3 regions of the Blautia faecis genome follow, and region 1 is predicted to be linked to each of the others. Evidence: predicted binding sites of a transcription regulator. Region 1 holds the regulator's gene; each other region holds the start of a gene.
The links. The regulator Rex, encoded in region 1, represses fermentation and respiration genes when NADH is low (regulators of the CRP and FNR family bind a similar motif). The targets are predictions, from matches to a motif close to ATTGTTAANTANTTAACAAT.
Positions count from the first base shown of each region.

Region 1 (3,261 bases):
TTCTTCTTCAAATCCAAGACCTTTTAAAACGCCTACGATTTCACTTTTATAAGCGTAGCCGTTTTCCAACTCAAACTGGTGAGTCAGGCGGGTGTAGCTGTTCATCAGGCTCTCAAGTTTGTCTCCTGCTACGTATTTCATTTCCTGCTCCAGAGAACGGATCTTGTCCTCCATATCCAAAATGTACTGCTTGGTGGTCATCAGTTCTTCGTAAATGGTGTGATGACCGTGGATATCCTGGTACTGGGCCAGATAACCGATCTTCTTATCCTTGGCAATGACCACCTGACCGGAATCCGCGGAAATCTCCTCCATGATAATACGAAGAAGAGTTGTTTTCCCCGCACCGTTATTGCCGATGAGAGCGGCCTTTTCCCGTTCTTCTATGTGAAAAGAAGCATCCTGCAGGATCACCTTTTCCCCAAAAGATTTGCAGATGCTCTGACATGATAAAATCATAAGTTCCTCCTTAAAAAGGCGGTTCTGTATACACAGAAACAGCATTATTAGAATGTTCAATAGTATATTATACTTGAAAAATTTATTTTTTGAAAGAATAATTGTCAAATCACAAAAAAATTTGCAAAAATTTGTAATTCTGCACAACTTTAATTGACAAGAAAATAACATTTCGGTATAATTGACATAGTGTTACGCGGGCTGCCGTTTACAGGTAATGTTCCGCGATGCGTTTTTAGCGGAAAAATACAGGCAGCGGAAACAAGGAGGGGAACATTTTGGATGCAAAAGAGATCTCAAAGGCGGTAATTAAGAGATTGCCAAGATATTATCGCTATCTGGGGGAGCTGATGGAAGAGAAGGTGGAACGTATATCTTCCAACGACCTGAGTAAAAAAATGCATGTGACTGCTTCACAGATCCGACAGGACTTAAATAATTTTGGCGGTTTTGGACAGCAGGGATATGGATATAATGTAGAATATCTTTATACAGAAATTGGTAAAATACTGGGTTTGGACACCATTCATCCCATGATCATCCTGGGCGCAGGTAATCTGGGACAGGCACTTGCCAATTATGGAGACTTCGAAAAACGTGGCTTCCGTCTGGTTGGAATTTTTGATATAAACCCGGTTCTGGAGGGGATTTCTGTTCGCGGGATTGAGATTCGGATGATCAACAGTCTCCCGGAATTTATCAGGGAGAATCAGGTGGAGATTGCTATTTTAACCCTGCCGAAGAATAAGGCCAAGGAGATGGCGAAGGTTCTTATTGACAATGGAATCAAGGCAATCTGGAATTTTGCCCATACAGATCTTGACGCCCCGGAGGATGTGATCGTGGAGAATGTTCATCTGTCCGAGAGCCTGATGGCTCTGTCTTACAACTTAAGCCAGTATCGTAACGAACATAAAGAAAACAAAGAATAAAAGTCAAAGAGGACTGCTGCTTGTCTCGCTGAAGGATTTACAGGAGACCGGGCGGCAGTTTTGCATTAGGAGTGGTCTTATGAAAAAAGTTGTAACCTGCAGTCAGATGAAGCTGCTTGACCATGGCACCATTCATAATATGCATGTTCCCTCTCTGGTTCTCATGGAGAGGGCAGCACTTGCCACAGCAGAAGAGATCCGGAAATATCTGGAAAAGAAAAACGGTTCTGGAAATTTGAAAAAAGAACGGATTCTGACCGTCTGCGGATCTGGCAATAACGGAGGTGACGGCATTGCCATTGCAAGACTTCTGCATCTGGCAGGGATCCGTTCTGAGATTTATCTTGCAGGAAATCCGGATAAAATGACAGAAGAAACCCGACACCAGTGGGACATTGCCATGAGCTACCAGGTACCGTTAATGAATAACCCTGTATGGGATGAATATACTGTTATAGTAGACGGAATTTTCGGCGTTGGACTCTCCAGGGAGATTACCGGGAATTACAAAGAGATAATTGACCATATGAATGAAGCTCCTGCATATAAAGCAGCGGTGGATATTCCGTCTGGCATTCATGGAGATACGGGAGCTGTTCTTGGAACTGCTTTTGAGGCAGATCTTACCGTAACATTTGCGTATAAAAAACGTGGGCTTTGTCTATATCCGGGAAGAGCTTATGCTGGCAGAACTGTGGTGGCGGATATTGGAATTTATGACCGGGACCGTGATGGCAGTGAGCTTGCAAGCAAGGCTGCCTGGCATATAGAAAAATCTGATATGAAAACTCTTCCGGCAAGAAAACCATGGGGAAATAAAGGAACATTTGGCAAGGTTCTTCTTGTGGCGGGTTCGAAGGGAATGTGCGGAGCAGCCTGTCTGAGTGCCAGTGCAGCACTTCATGGAGGTGCCGGGATGGTGAAAATCCAGACTGTGGAAGAGAACCGGATTCCTTTACAGAGCCTTTTGCCTGAGGCAATGCTGACCAGCGAATTTGATGAGGAAGCCAATAAGAAAAATTTAAACTGGTGTGATGTGCTGGTGATCGGTCCAGGACTTGGAACTGAAGGCTCAGGAAAGGAAAGAATGCTTTGGTTCCTGGAAAACGGAGCAAAAGCAGGAAAGCCTGTTATACTGGATGCAGATGGTCTGAATATTCTGGCAATGCATCCACAGTGGATGAAATTCATAGGGGAACAGACCATTCTCACACCCCACATGGGCGAGATGAGCCGTCTTTGCGGCTTGGATGTATCAGAACTAAAGGAAGACCCTGTAGCCCGTGCTTATCAGTATGCAGAGAAAAGTGGCGGTGTTCTGGTACTGAAAGACGCATGTACAGTAGTGACTGACCGGAATGAAAAGCTGTATCTGAATCTTTCTGGTAATTCGGGAATGGCCACAGCAGGAAGCGGAGATGTGCTTTCCGGTATTATCGCATCTGTTCTCTGCATGTATTTAAGCTGTGAGGAAGAACAGGAGCTTTCCTATAAAGCTGCCATGGCGGTGTATATTCACGGTCTTTGCGGTGATATTGCCAGAGAGAAAAAAGGATCTCACGGCATGACGGCGAAGGATATGATCGAAGCCCTGCCGGAAGTTTTGAAACTGGCAGAAGTTCAGAGTAAAGGATGAGAATTGTGACGTACATTTTGCAGAACGCCTTTTGAGGCATGCTCTGATAAATTTAGAAAATCGAGGAAAATGTTATGGAAAAATACAGCAGAATCAAAGCATTGATTTCTCTTGATGCAATCAGATATAATTTTGAACAGATGAAGAAGAACATAAAAGAGGGAACAAAGATCATCGCAGTGATCAAAGCGGATGCATATGGTCACGGTGCAGTACCTATTGCGAGAATGCTTG
Region 1 covers NZ_JAQDKY010000005.1:105,723-108,983, forward strand. The annotation lists gene PGQ38_RS04330 (ABC-F family ATP-binding cassette domain-containing protein) at 1-459, opposite strand, end outside; gene PGQ38_RS04335 (redox-sensing transcriptional repressor Rex) at 738-1,391, shown strand; gene PGQ38_RS04340 (NAD(P)H-hydrate dehydratase) at 1,471-3,027, shown strand; gene alr (alanine racemase) at 3,102-3,261, shown strand, end outside.

Region 2 (3,261 bases), on a different contig from region 1:
CCGAGCGAAATCTCCCACAAATTGTGACGCACATCTTGCAGAAAGCCTTTTTCAAACACGCTCTAGGAAGAGATGAATAGGATTGCAAAACCGGCATAGTATGATAAAATAATAGAAAAAAATTAAAAATAATCTGATTATAAGGTTCTTAGGAAGCCTGTTTTCCAGGCTGGTTATTACTAAGAAGTTACTAAATTTGGATAAGAAAATATACGAATTTATGCTGTGATATACAGGAAAATGACAGGATTGAAGATTATCGGAAAATGCCTGTAAACAGCGTGAATACAGCATTTCAAGGAGTTTTAAGCAATGATAAGAGTGTTATTTGTCTGCCACGGCAATATCTGCCGCAGCCCAATTTCTGAATTCGTTATGAAGGATATGGTTACGAAACGAGGCATCAAGGCTAAATTTTACATTGCGTCTGCAGCCACTAGTACAGAGGAAATCTGGAATGGAATCGGGAATCCGGTTTATCCGCCGGCAAAGCGGGAATTGGCAAAGCATGGGATTTCCTGCGAGGGGAAAAGAGCGGTACAGATCACCAAAGCAGATTATGGAAAATATGATTATATTCTGGGAATGGAAGAGAGAAACATTCGGAATATCTTGCGAATTGTAGGAAAGGATCCGGAAGGGAAAGTGAAGCTCTTACTGGATTATTCAGATAATCCCAGAGATATTGCTGATCCGTGGTATACGGGGGATTTTGAATCTACTTATAGAGATGTAGTAGAAGGCTGCGAAGGATTTCTTGCGTATCTGGAGAAAAATGAGAAGATATAGGTTGGAAGAGTATACGCAATATGATAAACGTAATGATGAAATAAAAATAGTAAAAACAAAAAAACAATGCAAAAATGTGCATTTTGAACATTTTCTATTCCCTATTCTAGTGACAATTTTATTCAACAGGGCTACAATAACCTCAATCTAAGAATTTCGCAATGACGCTCTAATGCAATAAAAATATCATTAGAAAACACGTCTCATAAAATGTCAGAGGCGTGTTTTCTATATGATAAAACTTTAACAAAAATACAAAAAAACGGAAAATTGTGTTGATTTTATCCCTCAGATATGTATAATATAGGATAAGGAAAAAGGGAATCAATCCGGTTCCATTCCTTTGGTTTTGTACCATAGAGGCTGTGACCGCAGATAATATTCTTTGATATGTATTACGGTGAGATGCGGACTGAAGCTATAAATCTGCATTCGCAGATGAATTCCATTTTAGAGAAAAGAGGTTAAGTGTAAGATGGCAAAAATCGATTTAACAAAGTATGGTATTACCGGAACTACAGAAATTGTTTACAACCCCTCTTATGAAATGTTATTTGAAGAGGAGACCAAACCAGGTCTTGAGGGCTTTGAAAAAGGACGGGTCAGCGAGCTTGGCGCTGTTAACGTTATGACAGGTATTTATACCGGACGTTCTCCTAAAGACAAATATATCGTAATGGATGAGAATTCTAAAGACACCGTATGGTGGACATCTGACGAATATAAGAATGATAACCATCCTGCATCACAGGAAGCATGGGAAGCAGTGAAAGAGATCGCTAAGAAAGAGCTCTCCGACAAGAGACTTTTCGTAGTTGATGCATTCTGCGGTGCTAACAAAGATACCCGTATGGCAATCCGTTTCATCGTTGAGGTTGCTTGGCAGGCACACTTTGTAACAAACATGTTCATCCAGCCTACAGAAGAAGAACTGAAAGACTTCGAGCCAGATTTCGTTGTTTACAACGCTTCCAAGGCTAAAGTAGAGAACTACAAAGAATTAGGTCTTAACTCTGAGACAGCTGTAATGTTCAACATTACAAGCCGCGAGCAGGTTATTGTCAATACATGGTATGGCGGAGAGATGAAGAAAGGTATGTTCTCCATGATGAACTACTATCTGCCGCTTAAGGGCATCGCTTCCATGCACTGCTCTGCAAATACAGATATGAACGGTGAGAACACCGCTATCTTCTTCGGCCTTTCAGGAACAGGTAAGACTACACTTTCCACAGATCCTAAGAGACTCCTTATCGGTGATGATGAGCACGGCTGGGACGACAACGGAGTGTTCAACTTCGAGGGCGGCTGCTATGCTAAGGTTATCAACCTTGACAAGGATTCTGAGCCGGATATTTACAATGCAATCAAGAGAAATGCTCTTCTTGAGAACGTTACACTTGACGCAGAAGGAAAGATTGATTTCGCTGATAAGAGCGTTACAGAGAACACTCGTGTATCTTATCCGATCAACCACATTGAGAAAATCGTTCGCCCGATTTCTTCCGCACCGGCTGCTAAGAATGTTATCTTCCTTTCCGCAGATGCATTCGGAGTACTTCCTCCAGTATCTATCCTGACACCAGAGCAGACTCAGTACTACTTCCTGTCTGGATTCACAGCTAAACTTGCTGGTACAGAGCGTGGAATCACAGAGCCTACACCTACATTCTCAGCTTGTTTCGGACAGGCATTCCTTGAACTGCATCCGACAAAATACGCTGAAGAGCTGGTTAAGAAAATGGAGAAGAGCGGAGCAAAAGCATACCTGGTTAATACAGGATGGAATGGAACAGGAAAACGTATCTCCATCAAAGATACTCGTGGTATTATCGATGCAATCCTCAGCGGCGCTATCTTAACAGCACCGACTAAGAAGATTCCATTCTTTAACTTTGAGGTTCCTACAGAGCTTACAGGCGTTGACACAGGTATCCTTGATCCTCGTGACACATACGCTGATGCTTCTGAGTGGGAAGTTAAAGCAAAAGATCTTGCAGATCGTTTCGTTAAGAACTTCAAGAAATATGAAGGAAATGCAGCTGGTAAAGCACTTGTTGCAGCTGGTCCTCAGGCATAATCATTTAAGATTATTTATGGGTCTGCCGTATTTACGGCAGGCCCTTTGTTGTTTATACTGGCAATATTTATAAAATGTTTTCTATGAATAAAGAAAACAACCATCACAGCTTGTTGCTATTCACTGTTAACGTCTCGCGAGGAGTTTTTTTGGTGAACAAAGTTTAAAGCAAATACGAGAATTACAGCGCGAAATCATGTGAACATGATTTCTGTGCATCGCGAAGCGTGCTGCTGTGAAGGTCGTGAACAGTAATAACAGCTTTTATTGCAAGGGAAAATTGTCGATAGAAAATCCTTTACAAACACATTCATATCTTATATACTATCCATACAGCAACTCAAATGGAAGCCTTATCTATTTCTAAATATCTGCTTCCATCTTTTATTTCA
Region 2 covers NZ_JAQDKY010000038.1:23,572-26,832, forward strand. The annotation lists partial or broken gene PGQ38_RS20135 (DUF6783 domain-containing protein) at 1-76, shown strand, start outside; gene PGQ38_RS15435 (low molecular weight protein-tyrosine-phosphatase) at 313-789, shown strand; gene pckA (phosphoenolpyruvate carboxykinase (ATP)) at 1,265-2,869, shown strand.
Region 2: pckA (phosphoenolpyruvate carboxykinase (ATP)) is a predicted target of Rex. The motif match lies at 1,021-1,040, and genes of this name have one in related genera.

Region 3 (3,261 bases), on a different contig from region 1:
CTCTGTGAAATGAGCGGAGATGTGTCTTCTGCAAGCCTTGACTACATTATCCGTGACCACGACAGCGCCATGTTCGCCTGCCGCCAGGAGCTGATGAGACATATCGTCAAGCTTCTCAACGAGAAATACGGCGAAGGTACCGTAACCCTCATCATCAAAGAACAGTACCGCAACATGAAAGAGAAGATCGAGCCTTGCATGCACCTGATCGATAACGCCAAGAAAGCCGTCCAGCAGTCCGGGCTGAATCCTAAGACAGTTGCAATCCGCGGCGGCACAGATGGCGCAAGGCTTTCCTTCATGGGACTGCCCTGTCCGAACCTTGGAACCGGCGGCTATGCCTTCCACGGACCATGCGAACACATTACCGTTGAAGGAATGGATTATGCTGTGGAGAATCTGAAGAATATTGTGAAGCTGTACGCCTGCTGATTCGGGTAGGAAAAAAGCATTGGTGAGATATATAATTTTTTAAACATGCTTTAGAAAAAAGCATCTGTCGAATCGTAACCGACAGGTGCTTTCTTCTTCTCAAAATTTAAACAAAATTTTACATGGCTAAGACAACAACATGCTTTTTTCCCCTTATAATTATCCTGAGAAAAAAGCTAAAAAGGATAAAAAGGAGAACTGATCTACTTGAAGTACCAGGAAATTGTAAATAATAAGGAAATTAATGCATATCTGAAAAAGGGAGACGCCAATCTGGGGACAATGGGATTTACAGAAGTAACCTACATAAAATCATACAAAACAGAGCTCCTATATTTATGCAATATGTAAAAGCCCCAAAATAATGATAAAAATTTCAAAAAACAGTTGTTAAAAGATTGTCATTGTGGTATCTTAATGAGAGCGGAGAAAACCAATATTTTATGCGGAGACGAAGAGGGAAAAGTCCTTTTGTTGAGAATTGTTTGTCAAGAAACACATAGTGACATGACTTGAACCAGGAAAACAGGAAGAAAATTCTCTGTGTTTCTGGTTTAGGCCATGTCACAAGGCAGAAAATAAAGTTTTTACCCGCTTTTTTTCTAACTGTGATTGTTAAAAAATAAACAAGAAACAAAAGACATCACACAGGGAAAACCAACCAATCCCACGGAAAAGTAACAAAACAGAGGGAAAAGTTGACACAATCCCACAACCCCATGAAAGGAGTTTTTTATGAGCAGCAAAATTACCATTATCGGAGCTGGAAGCGTTGGCTCCACTATCGCTTACACACTGGCACACGATGAGATCGCTTCCGAGATTGTTCTGATCGACATCAACAAGGAGAAGGTTGAAGGAGAGGTTATGGACATTGAGCAGGGAACCTGCTTTAGAAGCCCTGTATCTCTGGTGGCCGGAGATTACGCAGATGCCAAAGATTCAGACATCGTGATCATTACTTCCGGAATCGCCCGTAAACCAGGACAGACACGAATTGAGCTTACTCAGACAAACGTAAACATTCTGAAGAGCATCACTCCTCAGATCGTAAAAGAAGCTCCGGACGCAAAGTATATTATTGTAAGCAACCCGGTAGATATTATGACCTATGTATTTACCAAGATTTCCGGTCTTCCGGAGAATCAGATCATGGGATCCGGAACTATTCTTGATACAGCAAGACTTCGCTATGGACTTTCCGAGCACTTCAAAGTAGCCCAGGGAAATATCCACGCTTATGTGTTTGGCGAGCACGGCGACACCTCCTTCATTCCATGGACCGGCGCTTACATTTCCGGTCTCAGCACAGATGAGTATTATGAAGAAATGAAAGCTCACGGCAAGGATGTGAAACCTCTGGATAAAGAAGCCATGCTGGAATATGTACAGAAATCCGGCGGAAAAGTTATTGCAAAGAAAGGCGCAACCTTCTACGCAGTATCTGCTACCGTTTGCCAGCTGGTAGGTCTGATCCTGGCAGCTTCCGATTCCCTTGCAACCGTATCCTCCATGCTTCACGGTGAGTATGGAATCGAAGATGTGTGCCTGAGTACCCTTACTCTTGTAGGACCAAATGGAATACAGGGAAAAGTTCAGATGCGTATGAATAAAGAGGAAATTGCATTGCTGAAGAAGAGTGCCGATGCCCTGAAGGAAGTAATCGCACAGATTGAGCTTTAAAAGTTATTGTTCCCAGATATTATTCCGCGAAGCAGACAGATGTGAACGGAAGAAACAGTAATTTTTCACCTTAGCTTTGTAGAGTGCATTTTGTAAAGAAAAAAATAATTTCAAGTGCAGAATCGAAGCATTACATTCAACTATACCAGCAAAGACATCCCGGCTTCTATCGTGGAAAGCGGTAAGTCGGGTTCCACTTTGCGAAAGCAACCCAAATAGCTGCTGTTTACCTATATGAATTTAGAAAAGCATATTTTGTGAACAGTGACAAGAAAGGAACAAGAAGCATGAAGTACAGTTATTATCCAGGATGTACCCTGAAGAATAAGGCAAAAGATCTGGATGCCTATGCCAGAGCTTCTGCAAAAGCACTGGGCTTCGAAATGGAAGAGATAGAAGACTGGCAGTGCTGCGGCGGCGTATATCCTCTTGGCAGCGATGAGATTGCCACCAAACTTTCTTCCGTCCGGGCTTTAAATGACGCAAAAGAAAAAGGACAGGATCTGATCACAGTCTGTTCAGCCTGTCATCATGTGCTCAAACGTGTGAACGACGACATGAAAAACGTGGACGACATCCGCACCAGAGCAAATAATTATCTGAAACTGGATACTCCATATGAAGGAGAGACAAATGTCCTTCATTATCTGGAAGTACTCCGTGATGAAGTTGGATTTGATGAGATCAAAAAGAAAGTGGTAAATCCTTTAACTGGCAAAAAAATCGGTGCATATTATGGCTGCCTTCTTTTAAGACCAGGAAAGATCATGGCATTTGATAATCCGGAGAATCCCACCATTATGGAAGACTTCATCCGTGCCCTTGGCGCAGAGCCTGTGGTATACCCATACCGCAATGAGTGCTGCGGCGGCTACATTTCCCTGAAAGAAAAAGAAATGGCACAGAATATGTGTGAAAAGATCATGGACAGTGCAAAGGGCTTTGAAGCAGATATGCTGATCACAGCCTGTCCACTTTGCATGTATAACCTGAAAAAGAACGGAAACGGCGATCTTCCTGTTTACTATTTTACAGAACTTCTTGCAGAAGCTCTCGGAGTAAAAGAGGAGGTGGCGAAGTAATGGCTTATACATATGGAAATACCCAGAATGCAGCAGAGCGAATCAAAGAAATTTCCGGAGTAAA
Region 3 covers NZ_JAQDKY010000007.1:15,977-19,237, reverse strand. The annotation lists gene pepT (peptidase T) at 1-432, shown strand, start outside; gene PGQ38_RS05250 (hypothetical protein) at 640-783, shown strand; gene PGQ38_RS05245 (L-lactate dehydrogenase) at 1,168-2,115, shown strand; gene PGQ38_RS05240 (CoB--CoM heterodisulfide reductase iron-sulfur subunit B family protein) at 2,403-3,197, shown strand; gene PGQ38_RS05235 (4Fe-4S dicluster domain-containing protein) at 3,197-3,261, shown strand, end outside.
Region 3: PGQ38_RS05245 (L-lactate dehydrogenase) is a predicted target of Rex. The motif match lies at 1,044-1,063, and genes of this name have one in related genera.